DNA from 2 places in the Geobacillus sp. Y412MC52 genome. Region 2 is predicted to be linked to the other one. Evidence: riboswitches for the same ligand, from Rfam matches in the RefSeq annotation. Region 2 holds a riboswitch; the other holds the start of a gene.

Region 1 (7,210 bases), 210 kb from region 2:
AAGCGGATGTCATAGCAAATGACCCCGGCGCATGAAAGCCCGTCGAGCGAAAACAAGCCTAAGCTGCTTCCCGGCTGCAAATACAAATGTTCATTCATCAATTGGAACAGATGGAGTTTGCTATATTCGCCGACGATTTGACCGTTCCGGTCGGCCACGATTATCGTGTTCGTCACGCCGGTTGTTGTTTTTTTAGCGACCGAGCCGGCGACGAGATGGATGCTGTGTGCTTGCGTTAGGCGGGAGGCGAACGCTTTCGCCCGTTCGGCGCCTTCGTCGGCAATCTCATCTAGGCGCGTCAAATCGTAGCCGGTCGTCCATAATTCCGGCAGCACGATGATATTCGCGCCGTCCTTGACGGCCGATTCAATGGCGCTTTCCGCGCGCCGTTCGTTTTCGTTCGGGTCGCCAAACGCAATATCAAGCTGGAGGCAGGCGATGCGGATCGTCATGAGTTTTCACCTCGAAAAAATTTTGCTTTACATTTTGCTTTTTACGATATATGATGTTGCACTAGAATTTCAAGAATTTTTTAAGAAGGTGTGGGCGATGACGATGGAAATTCCTTTTTCCGAGTTGCTTGAGCAGCTGCCAAAGCAATTTTTCGCCTCGCTTGTCGCAAAAGTCGGGGAGAAAATCAAGGCCGGATGCGACGTGATCAATTTAGGGCAAGGCAACCCGGATCAGCCGACGCCAAAGCATATCGTTGAGGCGATGCAGCGGGCGGCGGCCAATCCGAAATACCATAAATATTCGCCGTTTCAAGGCTACTTCTTTTTGAAAGAAGCCATCGCCGCGTTTTACGCGCGTGAATACGGGGTGAACATCGATCCAGACCGCGAAGTCGCCATTTTGTTCGGCGGCAAGGCCGGGCTTGTCGAACTGCCGCTTTGCCTCGTCAACCCGGGCGATGTGGTGCTTGTCCCGGACCCGGGCTATCCGGACTATTGGTCGGGGATCGCGCTTGCCCGCGCGCGGATGGAAATGATGCCGCTTGTTGCGGAAAACGGTTTTTTGCCGGACTATGAAGCCATTCCGGCGGCAGTGGCCGACCAAGCGAAGCTCATGTTTTTAAACTATCCGAACAATCCGACCGGCGCGACGGCGACAAAGGAATTTTTCGCGGAGACAGTGGCGTTTGCCGCCAAGCACGGCATTGCCGTCGTGCACGATTTCGCTTATGGGGCGATCGGCTTTGACGGCCGGAAACCGGTCAGCTTCCTGGAAGTCGATGGGGCGAAAGACGTCGGCGTCGAAATTTATACGTTTTCGAAAACATACAATATGGCCGGCTGGCGTGTGGCGTTTGCCGTCGGCAACGAGCGGATCATTCGGGCGCTTGAGCTTTTGCAGGATCATTTGTATGTCAGCTTGTTCGGCGCCATCCAGGAAGCGGCCGCCGCGGCGCTCCTTGGTCCGCAAGATTGTGTCACGGAGCTGGTCGCATTGTATGAGGCGCGCCGCAATGCGTTCATCGCTGCGCTCTGCGAGGCCGGCTGGGAGGTGCAGGCGCCATCCGGGTCGTTTTTCGCCTGGCTTCCGCTGCCAAAAGGCATATCATCCGCTGAGTTTGCCGACATGTTGCTTGAGCGGGCGCATGTCGCCGTCGCCCCAGGCATCGGGTTCGGCGAGCACGGCGAAGGGTATGTGCGCGTCGGCCTCTTGACCGATGAAGCGCGGCTTCGCGAAGCAGCGGAGCGGATCGGCCGCCTTGGATTGTTCGAAAAAAATTTTTGAAAAATGATTGACAACGCCAATCGGTGATGTCATAATTCAAAGTAAATTTGCCAATTGTTTGACAAGTGCATAAACGAGCAGGCTTTCTTATCAAGAGCAGGCGGAGGGACGAGCCCAATGAAGCCCGGCAACCGGCTTGGCGCGCGCCAAGCACGGTGCTAATTCTTGCAGCGGAAACGCTGAGAGATAAGAAGAGCGCCATGGATGAGTGACGCCTCTTCTTATGAAGAGGCGTTTTTATTTCGAGATTGAGAGGGATGAACGATGAGTGCAGTGATTGCAACGTATTTGCTTCATGATGAAACAGACATTCGGAAAAAGGCGGAAGGGATCGCGCTCGGCTTGACGGTTGGCACATGGACGGACTTGCCGGCATTAGAGCAAGAGCAGCTCCGCAAACATAAAGGGGAAGTCGTTGCGATCGAAGAGCTTGGCGAAAGCGAGCGGGTAAACGCGTATTTCGGCAAGCGGCTGAAGCGGGCGATCGTCAAAATCGCCTACCCGACAGTCAACTTCAGCGCCGATTTGCCGGCATTGTTGGTCACGACGTTCGGCAAGCTGTCGCTCGACGGTGAAGTGCGGCTGCTTGATTTAGAGTTTCCGGATGAATGGAAGCGGCAGTTTCCCGGGCCGCGCTTTGGCATCGCCGGCATTCGCGAGAAAGTCGGAGTCCATAACCGCCCATTGTTGATGAGCATTTTTAAAGGCATGATCGGCCGCGATTTGGCGTATTTGACGTCGGAATTGAAAAAACAGGCGCTCGGCGGCGTTGACTTGGTGAAAGATGACGAAATTTTGTTTGACAGCGAACTTCTTCCGTTTGAAAAGCGGATCACCGAGGGCAAGACGGCGCTTCAGGAAGTGTACGAACAAACGGGCAAGCGGACGTTGTATGCCGTCAACTTGACCGGCAAAACGTTTGCGTTAAAGGACAAAGCGAAACGAGCCGCCGAGCTTGGCGCTGATGTGCTGTTGTTTAACGTCTTCGCTTATGGGCTTGATGTGCTGCAAGCGTTGCGTGAAGACGAGGAGATTGCGCTGCCGATTATGGCTCACCCGGCGTTCAGCGGCGCCGTTACGCCGTCGGAGTTTTATGGGGTGGCTCCTTCGCTTTGGCTTGGAAAGCTTTTGCGGCTCGCCGGCGCCGACTTTGTCCTGTTCCCGTCGCCGTATGGCAGCGTCGCCTTGGAGCGTGAGCAGGCGCTTGGCATCGCAAGGGCGCTCACCGACGACCAAGAGCCGTTCGCTCGGGCATTTCCGGTTCCGTCGGCCGGCATTCACCCGGGATTGGTGCCGCTCCTTGTCCGCGATTTCGGCCTTGACAGCATCGTCAACGCCGGCGGCGGCATCCACGGCCATCCGGACGGGGCGATCGGTGGCGGACGGGCGTTTCGCGCGGCGATCGACGCGGTGCTGGCCGGCCGTCCGCTGCGTGCGGCGGCAGCAGAAAACGAAGCGCTGCAAAAAGCGATCGACCGCTGGGGCGTCGTTGAGGTGGAAGCATGACGAAACAGCTCGTTCTCTTTTGTGATTTTGACGGCACCATTACGGAAAACGACAACATCATCGCGATTATGAAACAGTTCGCCCCGCCGGAGTGGGAGGCGTTAAAAGACGACATTCTCGCTGAGCGCATTTCTGTTCAGGAAGGAGTCGGGAAGATGTTTTCCCTCCTTCCGTCCACGTTGAAGGATGAAATTGTGGATTTCCTGCGGCGCACCGCTCGGTTGCGCGCGGGATTCCGAGAGTTTGTCGCGTTTACGAAAGAGCGGGGAATCCCGCTTTATATCGTCAGCGGCGGCATCGACTTTTTCGTCTATCCGCTGCTTGAAGGGCTCATTGAACCGGAGCGCATTTTTTGCAACGGCTCTGATTTCAGCGGCGAGACCATTCGCATTACATGGCCGCATGCGTGCGACGTTGAATGCCAAAACGGCTGCGGCTGCTGCAAGCCATCGCTCCTTCGCAAGCTTGCCCGCCCGGACGGATACCATGTCGTCATTGGCGATTCGATTACGGATTTAGCGGTGGCGAAGCAAGCGGATTACGTGCTGGCGCGCGATTTTCTGCTCCAAAAATGCCAAGAGCTCGGCTTGCCGCATGCGCCGTTTGCGACGTTTTTTGACGTGATTGATGCGTTGCAGCGAATGGAGGTGATCGTATGAGCATCGTCGTGAAAAAGTGGAACGAGCTCGCGGAAGTGAAAGCCGAGCTCGCCGCCCGCGACTGGTTTTTCGCGACAAGCGGCAATTTGTCGATCAAGGTGACGGACGACCCATTGACGTTTTTGGTGACAGCGAGCGGCAAGGATAAGCGGAAGCAAACAGACGAGGATTTTCTGCTCGTTGACGCCGCCGGAAAACCGGCGGAGGAAACAAACTTGAAGCCCTCGGCCGAGACGCTCTTGCACGCGGAAATTTACGGACGGACGAATGCCGGCTGCGTCTTGCACGTTCATACTGTCGACAACAACTTGATTTCTGAACTGTATGCGCAAAACGGGGAAGCGGTCTTTTCCGGCCAGGAAATCATCAAGGCGTTCGGCATTTGGGAGGAAAATGCCGCAGTGCGCATCCCGATCATTGACAATTACGCCGACATTCCGACGCTCGCTCGGGAGTTTGCGAACTATATCCATGGCGACGCCGGCGCGGTGTTGATCCAAAACCACGGCATCACGGTCTGGGGGCGTACAGCGTTTGAAGCGAAAAAACATTTGGAGGCATGGGAGTTTTTGTTCCGCTGGCAGGTGAAGCGGCTGCTTTTGCAGCGGGCCGGCCTGCCGGTTGGCTAATCCATATACATTTTTCCAAAGGAGGATGTGAACAATGGCCGTCATCAAAGTGAGAAAAACGGGTCAAGTGATTGAAGGAGAAGACAATGTGCGCGCGTTTTTGAACAGTCAAGGGGTGTTGTATGAACATTGGGACATCACGAAACTGCCGGAGCATTTGCGTGACAAATACGTACTCACGGATGAAGAAAAAAATGAAATTTTAGCGGCGTTCAAAGATGAAATTGAAGATTTGGCGGCGCGCCGCGGCTACAAAACGTGGGATATCGTCGCTCTGTCCGACGCGACGCCGAACTTGGATGAACTGCTGAAAAAATTTGAACAAGTGCACATCCATACGGAAGATGAAGTGCGCGCCATTACGGCCGGCCATGGCATTTTCATCATCAAAGGCGACAAAGAAACCGGCTATTTTGATGTAGAGCTTGAAGCCGGCGACGTCATTTCCGTGCCGGAAGGGAATCCGCATTACTTTACGCTCATGGATGACCGTCGGGTCGTTGCGGTGCGCTTGTTTATCGACCCGTCCGGCTGGGTCGCTCATCCATATGAAGAAAAAGAGGAAGCCGTCCAATAACAACGGACACCCCGCTGCTTATATACAGGCGGCGGGGTTGTTTCCGTTAAAACGATTGTGTTAGAAAAATCATAAACAAAATGCCGACAATAAACGCATACGTCGATGTCCGTTCATTTCCATCGCCATGGCTTTCGGGAATGAGCTCTTTGTAAATGATAAACAGCATCGCCCCCGCGGCGAACGCCAGCCCGTACGGAACGAGCTCACGAAAAAGGGAGGTTAAGTAAAAACCAAGCAGCGATGTGACGATTTCCACCGCACCGGTCAACGTGGCGATCAGAAACGCCTTCAAGCGCCCGATTTGCTGGTTGATTAAAAACAAAGCGACCAAAAACCCTTCCGGTGCATTTTGCAAGCCAATCGCCAGGGCGATTAAATTGCCGATTTGCGAAGAGCTGTCCGAGGCGTAGCTCACCCCGACCGACAGTCCTTCAGGCAAATTGTGCAAGGCGATGGCGGCAATAATGAGCATCGCTTTTTCATCAAATTGCAAGCCGCTTTTTGTATGTTCCAAGTCAATATGAGGGACGGTCCTTTCAAGCAACGTCAATACGAAAACCCCCGCTGCCAGCCCAATCACAAGCGCCCAAAAGCCGCCGGACCGCAATGCTTCTGGGATGAGGCTCATCATCGAAGCCGCCATCATAATGCCGGCGGAAAAGGCCAGCAGTACGTCACGCCACCGGTGGGTGAGCGATTTGGCCATAAACAAAATCGGCACGGCGCCAAGCCCGGTGGACAAGGCGGAAAGCACGCTTCCAACCAACACTTGGTTCATCCACTTCCCTCCCTGACATCTTTTCTCCTTCTTCACATATGCATCATTCAGCGGAATGTGACAGTCGCCCAAGCGCCGACATTATAATAAATTTATCATAGCCGAAGGAAAAGCCGTGAACCAGGAAAATGCATCATCGCAAACAAAAAACGGTTGCCCGGGAATTCGCTGTTCCAGTATAATGAAAGTAAGAAAATGTCAACTTTAAAGGGTTGGATGCTATGGAACAAAAGGAACAGGCGTTGCAGCAGTCATTAAAATTATTCATCGTGTTATCGCGGGCATATCGATCGGTCAGCGACCAAGTAAACAAGTCGATTCAATCGTTCGGCGTGAATCCGACCGAATTTGCGGTGCTCGAACTGCTTTACCATAAAGGCGATCAGCCGCTCCAGCAAATCGGGGAAAAAATTTTGCTCGCCAGCGGCAGCATCACGTATGTCATCGACAAGCTTGAAAATAAAGGCTTGATCATCCGCCGCGCCTGTGAGCGGGATCGCCGCGTGACGTATGCGTCGATCACCGACAGCGGCCGGCAGTTCATCCAGCGCGTGTTTCCCGAACATGCCGAGACCATCCATGAAACGGTGGCGGCCCTGACGCCGGAAGAAAAGGAACAGGCCATCGTGTTGCTGAAAAAATTAGGCTACGGCGCAAAAAGCAGAGACTGACCTCGCGTCAGTCTCTTTAATTTTTCCGAAAATGGATACGTTATATAAAGAACATAACACTGCAAGAAAAAGGAGAGATCACCATTGATGATTCCTGTTGGGGTGTCCAACCGCCACATTCATTTATCGAAAGAGCATATGGCGGCGCTGTTTGGCGAAGGCGCCGAGCTGACGGTGCTCAAGCCGTTGTCGCAGCCCGGACAGTTCGCCGCCAAGGAAACGGTGACGGTCGAAGGGCCGAAAGGGAAAATTGAAAACGTCCGCGTCCTCGGACCGGTCCGTTCGCTGACGCAGCTTGAAATTTCGAAAACCGACAGCTTCAAGCTTGGCGTCGCGCCCCCGGTCCGCTTATCCGGCGATATTGACGGAACGCCAGGCATTACGATTCACGGGCCGAAGGGGACGGTGACCGTCGACAAAGGGGTGATCATTGCCAAGCGGCACATTCATATGACGCCGAAAGATGCGGAAACGTTTGGCGTCCGCGACAAACAAGTCGTGAAAGTGAAAACGCAAGGGGAACGGGCGCTCATTTTCGATGAAGTCATCGTCCGCGTCAGCGAAGATTTTGCTTTAGATATGCACATTGACACGGATGAAGCGAACGCGGCTGGCTTGAAAACCGGCGATTATGTCGAACTGCTTCCGTC
Region 2 (7,210 bases):
CGACGACGACGGCGGCGCCGTATTGATGAAGCAGCGGCACGACTTTTGCAAACCGCTCCTCGCCGTCTTCCAAGTTGATCGAGTTAATGATCGCTTTTCCTTGCGAATAGGTGAGGGCGCGTTCAATGACGCGCTCGTCGGTCGAATCGATGACAAGCGGCACTTTCACTTTTTTCACGACTTCGCGGACGAACTGCTCCATGTCATGGAGTTCGTCGCGGTCTGGGTCGGCGAGGCAAATGTCGATGACATGGGCGCCGTTTTTCACTTGGGCGCGGGCGATTTCCGCCGCTTCTTCGTATTTCCCTTCGGCGATGAGGCGCTTGAATTTGCGCGAGCCGATCACGTTTGTCCGCTCGCCGACAAAGAGCGGGCGCATCGTTTCATCATAGATGAGCGCCTCGATGCCGGAAACGGCGTGGACATCAAACGAAGACGGAATCGCCCGCGGCGGGAGATCACGCACCGCTTCAGCAATGGCGCGGATATGATCCGGCGTCGTGCCGCAACACCCGCCGACGATGTTGATCCATCCCTTTTCGGCAAAGCGGCGGATTTTCTCTGCCAGCATATTCGGCGTTTCATGATAGTGGCCTTCCTCATCCGGCAGACCGGCGTTCGGGTAGCAGCTGACCGCCGTGTCAGCGAGCGAGGCGAGCGTGCGCAAATGGTCGGTCATAAACTCCGGACCGGTTGCGCAGTTTAAGCCGACGGCGATCGGCTTCATATGGCGCACCGAGATGAAAAACGCATCGATCGCCTGCCCGGCGAGCGTCGTGCCCATCGGTTCGATCGTGCCGGAAATCATGAGCGGCACGCGGCGGCCGACCGCTTCAAACGCCCTCGAAATGCCGAGAAAACCGGCTTTGACATTCAGCGTATCTTGGCACGTCTCGAGTAGGAGAAGGTCGACGCCTCCTAAGAGCAATCCGCGCGCTTGTTCTTCGTAGGCGGCGACGAGTTCTTCAAACGTTGCGCCGCCTGTCACCGACAACGTTTTCGTCGTCGGCCCCATCGAACCGGCGACAAAGCGCGGCCAGTCCGGGGTGGAGAACGACTCAGCCGTTTGTTTGGCGAGTTTGGCCGCTTCGATGTTCAGCTCAAGCGCCAAATGACCGAGGCCATATTCGTCAAGCACGATGCGTGTCGCTCCGAACGTGTTCGTTTCAATGATATCAGCACCGGCTTCTAGGTACGCTTCATGAATGCGGCGGATGACATGCGGGGCGGTGAGGGTCAAATATTCGTTGCACCCTTCATACGCCTCGCCGCCAAAGTCGGCGGCCGATAGGTTGGCGCTTTGGATCATCGTGCCCATGGCGCCATCGATGACAAGAATTTTTCTTTGCAGTTGCTGTTCTAAGGTGACGTTAGCCATGAACAACCTTCCTTTCTTTGGCGGCCGCTTCTTTTTCGTGAATGTAGCGGACAAGCTCGACCGTCATGTCGTAGCGCAAGAACGGCGTGATCAAATAAATGCCGTTAAACAAATCAAACGCAGCGTCAATGAGCGATTTGGCGATAGCGATGCCTTCCTTGGCTGCTTGCACCGGGTCGCCGCTGCAGGCGGCCATGCGGGCGCGAATCTCGTCAGAGAGCGTAATGCCCGGCACTTCATGATGCAAAAAGTCGGCGTTGCGCGCGCTCACAAGCGGCATAATGCCGATGTAAATCGGCGTGTCAAGATGCTTGGTCGCTTCGTGCACTTCAACGATTTTCTCTTCCGAGTAAATCGGCTGGGTCAAGAAATAATGGGCGCCGCATTGGATTTTTTTCTCCATCCGCTCGACCGCTTTGTCCAAATGGCGGACGTTCGGGTTGAACGCAGCGCCGATCGAGAAGTTCGCTTTTTGCCCAAGCGGTTTGCCCGAGTACGACAGCCCTTCGTTAAACTGGCGGATCAAGCGGATCAAATCGAACGATGATAAGTCGTACACGGACGTTGCCCCTGGAAAATCGCCGATTTTCGACGGGTCGCCGGTAATGGCGAGCACATCGGTGATGCCGAGCGTATGCAAGCCCATCAAATGCGACTGCAAGCCGATCAAATTGCGATCGCGGCATGTAATATGCACGAGCGGGCGGATGCCGAGTTGCTCCTTGATGATCGTGGCGACAGCGGCGTTGCTGATGCGCGGCGTGGCGAGCGAGTTGTCGGCCAACGTCAGCGCATCGATGCCGGCGTCATGGAGCGCTTTCGCCCCGGCAAGAAACTTGTCAATCCCCAATTTTTTCGGCGGATCCAGCTCCACAATGACCGAGCGGTGCGTGCGGGCAAGCTCGGGAAGGGGAGATGGGGCGGGCCGCTCCGCTTGCACTGATACAGACACCGCGCGCCGTTTCACCGTTTTTTCCGTCACCGGCGTTCGGTCGGAGAGCGCTTTTGCCATCGCTTCGATATGTTTCGGCGTCGTGCCGCAGCACCCGCCGATCAAGCGCACCCCTTGGTCGCGGAACGCTTTGGCCGTTTCCTCGAAATATTCAGCGTTCGTCTCATAGACAAGCCGCCCATCGCGGTAATCCGGAAGGCTGGCGTTCGGATACGCCGACAAAAACGCTCGATTTGGCAGCGGCACTTCCTCGAGCGACCGAAGCATATGATATGGACCGAGACGACAGTTCAGTCCGACGACATCGGCCCCGAGCGCCTCTAGGCGGGCAAGGGCGTCCGCGAGCGGCGTGCCATCTTGCAAGACGCCGACTTCATGGAGCGAGACGTGAGCGATAATCGGCAAGTCGGTCTCTTTGCGGGCGATGGCAAGCACCGTCTCCAACTCTTCCAAATCGTAATACGTCTCGAGCAGCACGCCGTCGACCCCTTCAGCGAGCAGGACAAACAGCTGCTCGCGAAACGTCCGCTTCACTTCTTCGAGCGTGACGACGCTTTTGTTTAACGTGCGCAGCCCCCCGATCGTCCCGAGCACGTATGCCCGTCCGTTCGCCGCTTGCCTGGCGAGCCGCACCGCCGCGCGGTTGATGGCCGGCACCTCATCTTCAAGGCCGTAGCGGGCGAGTTTCACATAGTTGGCGCCGTATGTATTCGTCTGAATGACGTCGGCGCCCGCGGCGATATACGCTTCATGAATATGGACGATTTCATCTGGATTGGATAGATTCAATTCTTCAAAACAACGGTCAATGCCGTGCGAATATAAAAGCGTTCCCATCGCCCCGTCGGCGATGAGAATGCGCTCTTTCAACTCATCCAGCAATCCCACGTTCGATTCCCCCGTTTCTCCGTAGTAAAAGAAAAAAGCCTTCTATAAGAAGAAGACTTTTCATTCGCTTCTTCTTATCTTCCAGGCTTCCGCCTGTCTGGATTTAGCACCTTGGCCGCGGGCCAGGTTGCTGAGGGTTCACCGGGCCAGTCCCTCCCCCTCTCTTGATAAGAATGTCCGTATGCAATTGTGCGGCAGCGTTTTGATGATTACTATATAATTTAATGTATTTTTCGAAATTATTCAATACGGTGAAGCAAGGAAATTTCAAAAAAGAATTTCTCGGATCAACGGAGAAGCTCTTTTCCACATTGGGGGCAAAATTGGAAATCGCGCTGCACATGCCCGCCGCAATGAGGGCAATGCTTGTTTGGCTGTTTATGGCTTCCAAATCGGACGTTCAGCGGGTCGGGCTCTTCCTCGCTGTCGACAATGTCCAATAAGGACATGCGTTGTTTTCCCATCGCATTTTTGTAATGGTAAATCCCTTGAAATACGCCGATGGCGATGACGACAAGGCCGAAAAACGGAAAAAAGCGGGCGGCGGGAAACGGCGAGTTCGCGGTGATGGAGAATGCCATCACCATCCAAAAGATGCCGAACAACACAGCGGCGATGCTGCCGAAGAGTCCTTGCATCGACGGGCCGCGGCCGGGTTTGATGCTTTTCAACTGGATTCCTCCTTAATTCGTTTCATGTTGGTTGGGATTATTATATCATATGATGATGTAGGGAACATGGGATGCCCTAATAAAAAAGAATCATTGAATCTCCTCCCTTGCCTTGTACAAATCTCTTAAAAGCATCTCTGTTTCATTCCAATAGCACGAAATATGTCGAAATGTGCTAAAAAAAAGATAAAATCGTCGAACGGTTTCTCTTTTTTTTTTTGTGAGAGTCAAGGTATATAATTAAAATGGATGATATTAACAAGGAATTTAATAGAAACCGCATCGCAGACAGGAGTGAAGTGGGTGAAAAAATGGTCATGGCCGTATTTTATTCTGATTAGTCTGCCGTTTGTCGTGTTTATTGTGCTTGCTTTTGGCTTAAAAGCGGCCGGGACGCCAATATGGAAAAAAATGGTGTTGATTGCGTCAGTTTTGATCTACGGGATGGTGTATTCCCGTTTATTGCGGAAGATAAAATGAGGAATGTTCTTGAAAGGAGGTGATAGGTTATGAGTTTGCTAGCGCTTGTTGCCGGGACGCTCGGCGTGTCGCAGGCAGTCGCTACGACGGTTGTTTCGATTGTGCTGACCGGCTCCACGCTTATTTCTATTATTCTTGGGATCACCGCTATTTTGTCAGGTGGAGTCGACGCCATTTTGGAAATTGGGTGGTCAGCTTTTGTCGCGACGGTGAAAAAAAATAGTGGCTGAACGAGGAAAAGCAGCGGCGATTGCATGGTAAAAGGCAAAACGGCAGAGGAAAAACTCCCTGCCGTTCCTAATGAGTAAATCAATGTGGGGGAAGAGAAGTGAAACTCGTATGGCTGTTATATCAACAACGACAACGAAGTAGTTTGGCGCCGTTGCAGAAAAAATCGCCTTTTTCTCCGAAGATGACCATGTTCTTGGTGGAAGCGGCGAAATGGCTTGTTTCGGGGATATTGGTTGTGATCATTTGCACTCGATCATTTATCATGTTTCGTCCTTCTGCGATCATGGCGTTTCTCTTTTTTATGTCTGTCAGTCCTTTAATAGGAGTTTTGCTTGAATCCAAAGAGGCATTGCAACGTCAATATCATTATCATTATGTGCGTCTGTCTGGGGTGCGGGATGACGAGGTATGGCAGCGATTGCTCAAAATCCACTATGCTGTGTCCCTTTTGCGGCTATTGCCGATTTGGTTGCCTCCTTCAATTGGATTGATGGTGATGTTCGGGATCACAGGCGCATCATTAGTATGGTTTGGACAAACGATGTTGTTGCTTCTTTATGTGACATCGCATATAGTGCGTGGCTCAACTTTTAGAGCGATGGGCGCATTTTCTGCCTTTTTCTTTCGAATGGCATCATTCGCGATTGGTTATGTCGTGCTTGCGGCGATTGTGCCGTTGCTGCAATTGTCCCGCCAAGCGGTTCGAATGTATGGGCTGTCGCTTTCTTATCTTGCGTATATGGATGGTTATGTTGCTCATTGGCAACAGCTGTTTTATGAACGCATGACAAGTTGGGGGGAAGGGTGGTCATTTTCAAGTACAACTTTATCATTCATCGGTGCTGGATTCGCTCTGTTGGCTTTGATTTGCTTTCCTTTCACTCGTGCGTCTCATTCTGACAAGGCAGCGTACATGCTATATTCATGGCATCAACGTGTCATTGAGTCGTTAAAAATTCGCAGCACGAATAATGCAATTTTATATAAAGATCTTTGTCTGTTAACACGCCAAGCCCGTGAGTTGACGAAACCGCCTTGGTCGCTATTTTTGCCGGGGGAATGGTTTTTGGTTGCGGGAGCGAATTTGGCTCTGTTGCCGATCGTTCATAACGGGTCGATCATTTTGTTTTTGTTTATGTTTGAAATGTATATGGTCATGACAGGGACGTTGCGAGCCATTACCGACGTCTTTCGCGACATTTTTCAGTTTGAAAGCGAGACGGAGCGTCTCATCGTTTTTCGGCTCCTTTCTCCGCCTCCTCTTGTACCGTTAATCGAAGCGAAATCGACGTTGCTTGAGCGATTAGGTGTCTACCCATGCATGATGGCATTAGGATTGCTGCTTCTCGAATACATAGGATTATTGGGGGTGCGTGGAGGGCTTTGGGCGGCAATGGGGGCTGTGGTGATGATGCCCGCCTATTCGTTTGTTGTCAAACGGATTTTACGCACCGATTATGAAGTGTTTTGCCTTGTTTTAGCGAGCGGCGAGCAGGCGGCATTGACATCTCCGCGTGATTATGCAGGGTATATGGTGATTGCGGCCGGAAATCATTCGTTTCATCGCTTATTGATTTACATAACCGTTTTTTCATCGCTTCTTTCTGCCTTTTTTATGCTCTTGAAAGGTTGGAGTTGGGCATGTTACAGCGTTTTGTTTGTCGTGATGCTTTACCTTGTATTATGGAATAGTTCTCAATATGCTCGGCGCACGTGAGGAGGCATTCGCGGTGATCAAACGAGCGATTCACACTCATTTGCCGTATTTCCTATTGTCGCTAGGTGTGTACGTTGTCTGCTTTGCGTTGGGAGCGGGGATTTTTTCGCAAAGACTTGTCATTCATCCGACTTCCATGGCGTTTTGGACCACTTTAGGCCACAACTTGATGGTTGGAGCCATTTTGATGGTCGGCGGATGGCTGACGTTAGGAATGGCCAATACCCTTTATCTCGGTTACAATGCAGCGATGCTAGGCGTGATCGTGAGAGGAGTCGCCACAGGATATGGCATGCAGCCGTTGATGACCGGTGTCTTTCCTCATGCGATTCCTGAAATCATCGGCCATATCTTGTTTTGTACATTAGGGTACGAGACATGGCGGTTTCTTCAAATCGTCAAAAAAAGAGCAAGAGGAGAAGAAGAAACGCTCTATATACGGGATATCCTCTTTTTGCTAGTGCTGGCGGTCGCTCTGCTCATCATCTCAGCATGGTTGGAATCAACAGTGTCTCATGTATAAGAATAGACGGTCTAAAAAGCAGGAAAAGGGGAAGAAATAGATGGAACCGTTATTTTCATTGCAAAACTTGACGTATCGCTATGATGGGGGGGCAACGATTTTTCAGCAATTCTCATTTTCCATTTTCCCAGGGGAGACCGTGCTTCTCACAGGACCAAATGGAGTGGGGAAAACGACTCTTTTGCATATTATTTCGGGATTGCTCGATAAAGGAGAGTTGCATTATCAAGCCTTTTATAAAGGCAATCCGATTCAGCTTCCCGACATGCGCGCTCATTTGTCTTATGCTACATCCGAGACCGTCATGTTTTCGAAATTGACGGGCTATGAAAACATTGAATGTTTTCGCCTTTTATGGAAATTGGATCGA

The links. Region 2 has a riboswitch for S-adenosylmethionine ahead of GYMC52_RS03550 (bifunctional homocysteine S-methyltransferase/methylenetetrahydrofolate reductase). Riboswitches for the same ligand answer to the same signal wherever they lie in the genome.
Positions count from the first base shown of each region.
Region 1: it holds a riboswitch for S-adenosylmethionine, as region 2 does, so the genes downstream of both, mtnW (2,3-diketo-5-methylthiopentyl-1-phosphate enolase) here and GYMC52_RS03550 (bifunctional homocysteine S-methyltransferase/methylenetetrahydrofolate reductase) in region 2, are expected to answer to the same signal.

Region 1 covers NC_014915.1:908,119-915,328, forward strand. The annotation lists gene GYMC52_RS04600 (carbon-nitrogen family hydrolase) at 1-452, opposite strand, end outside; gene GYMC52_RS04605 (pyridoxal phosphate-dependent aminotransferase) at 550-1,737, shown strand; SAM riboswitch class I at 1,822-1,930, shown strand; gene mtnW (2,3-diketo-5-methylthiopentyl-1-phosphate enolase) at 2,002-3,243, shown strand; gene mtnX (2-hydroxy-3-keto-5-methylthiopentenyl-1-phosphate phosphatase) at 3,240-3,902, shown strand; gene GYMC52_RS04620 (methylthioribulose 1-phosphate dehydratase) at 3,899-4,531, shown strand; gene GYMC52_RS04625 (1,2-dihydroxy-3-keto-5-methylthiopentene dioxygenase) at 4,566-5,108, shown strand; gene GYMC52_RS04630 (ZIP family metal transporter) at 5,155-5,889, opposite strand; gene GYMC52_RS04635 (MarR family winged helix-turn-helix transcriptional regulator) at 6,111-6,560, shown strand; gene GYMC52_RS04640 (phosphate propanoyltransferase) at 6,648-7,210, shown strand, end outside.
Region 2 covers NC_014915.1:697,606-704,815, forward strand. The annotation lists gene metH (methionine synthase) at 1-1,378, opposite strand, end outside; gene GYMC52_RS03550 (bifunctional homocysteine S-methyltransferase/methylenetetrahydrofolate reductase) at 1,371-3,218, opposite strand; SAM riboswitch class I at 3,290-3,392, opposite strand; gene GYMC52_RS03555 (zinc ribbon domain-containing protein) at 3,506-3,889, opposite strand; gene GYMC52_RS19690 (hypothetical protein) at 4,193-4,369, shown strand; gene GYMC52_RS03560 (uberolysin/carnocyclin family circular bacteriocin) at 4,399-4,599, shown strand; gene GYMC52_RS03565 (hypothetical protein) at 4,929-6,317, shown strand; gene GYMC52_RS03570 (stage II sporulation protein M) at 6,331-6,840, shown strand; gene GYMC52_RS03575 (ABC transporter ATP-binding protein) at 6,881-7,210, shown strand, end outside.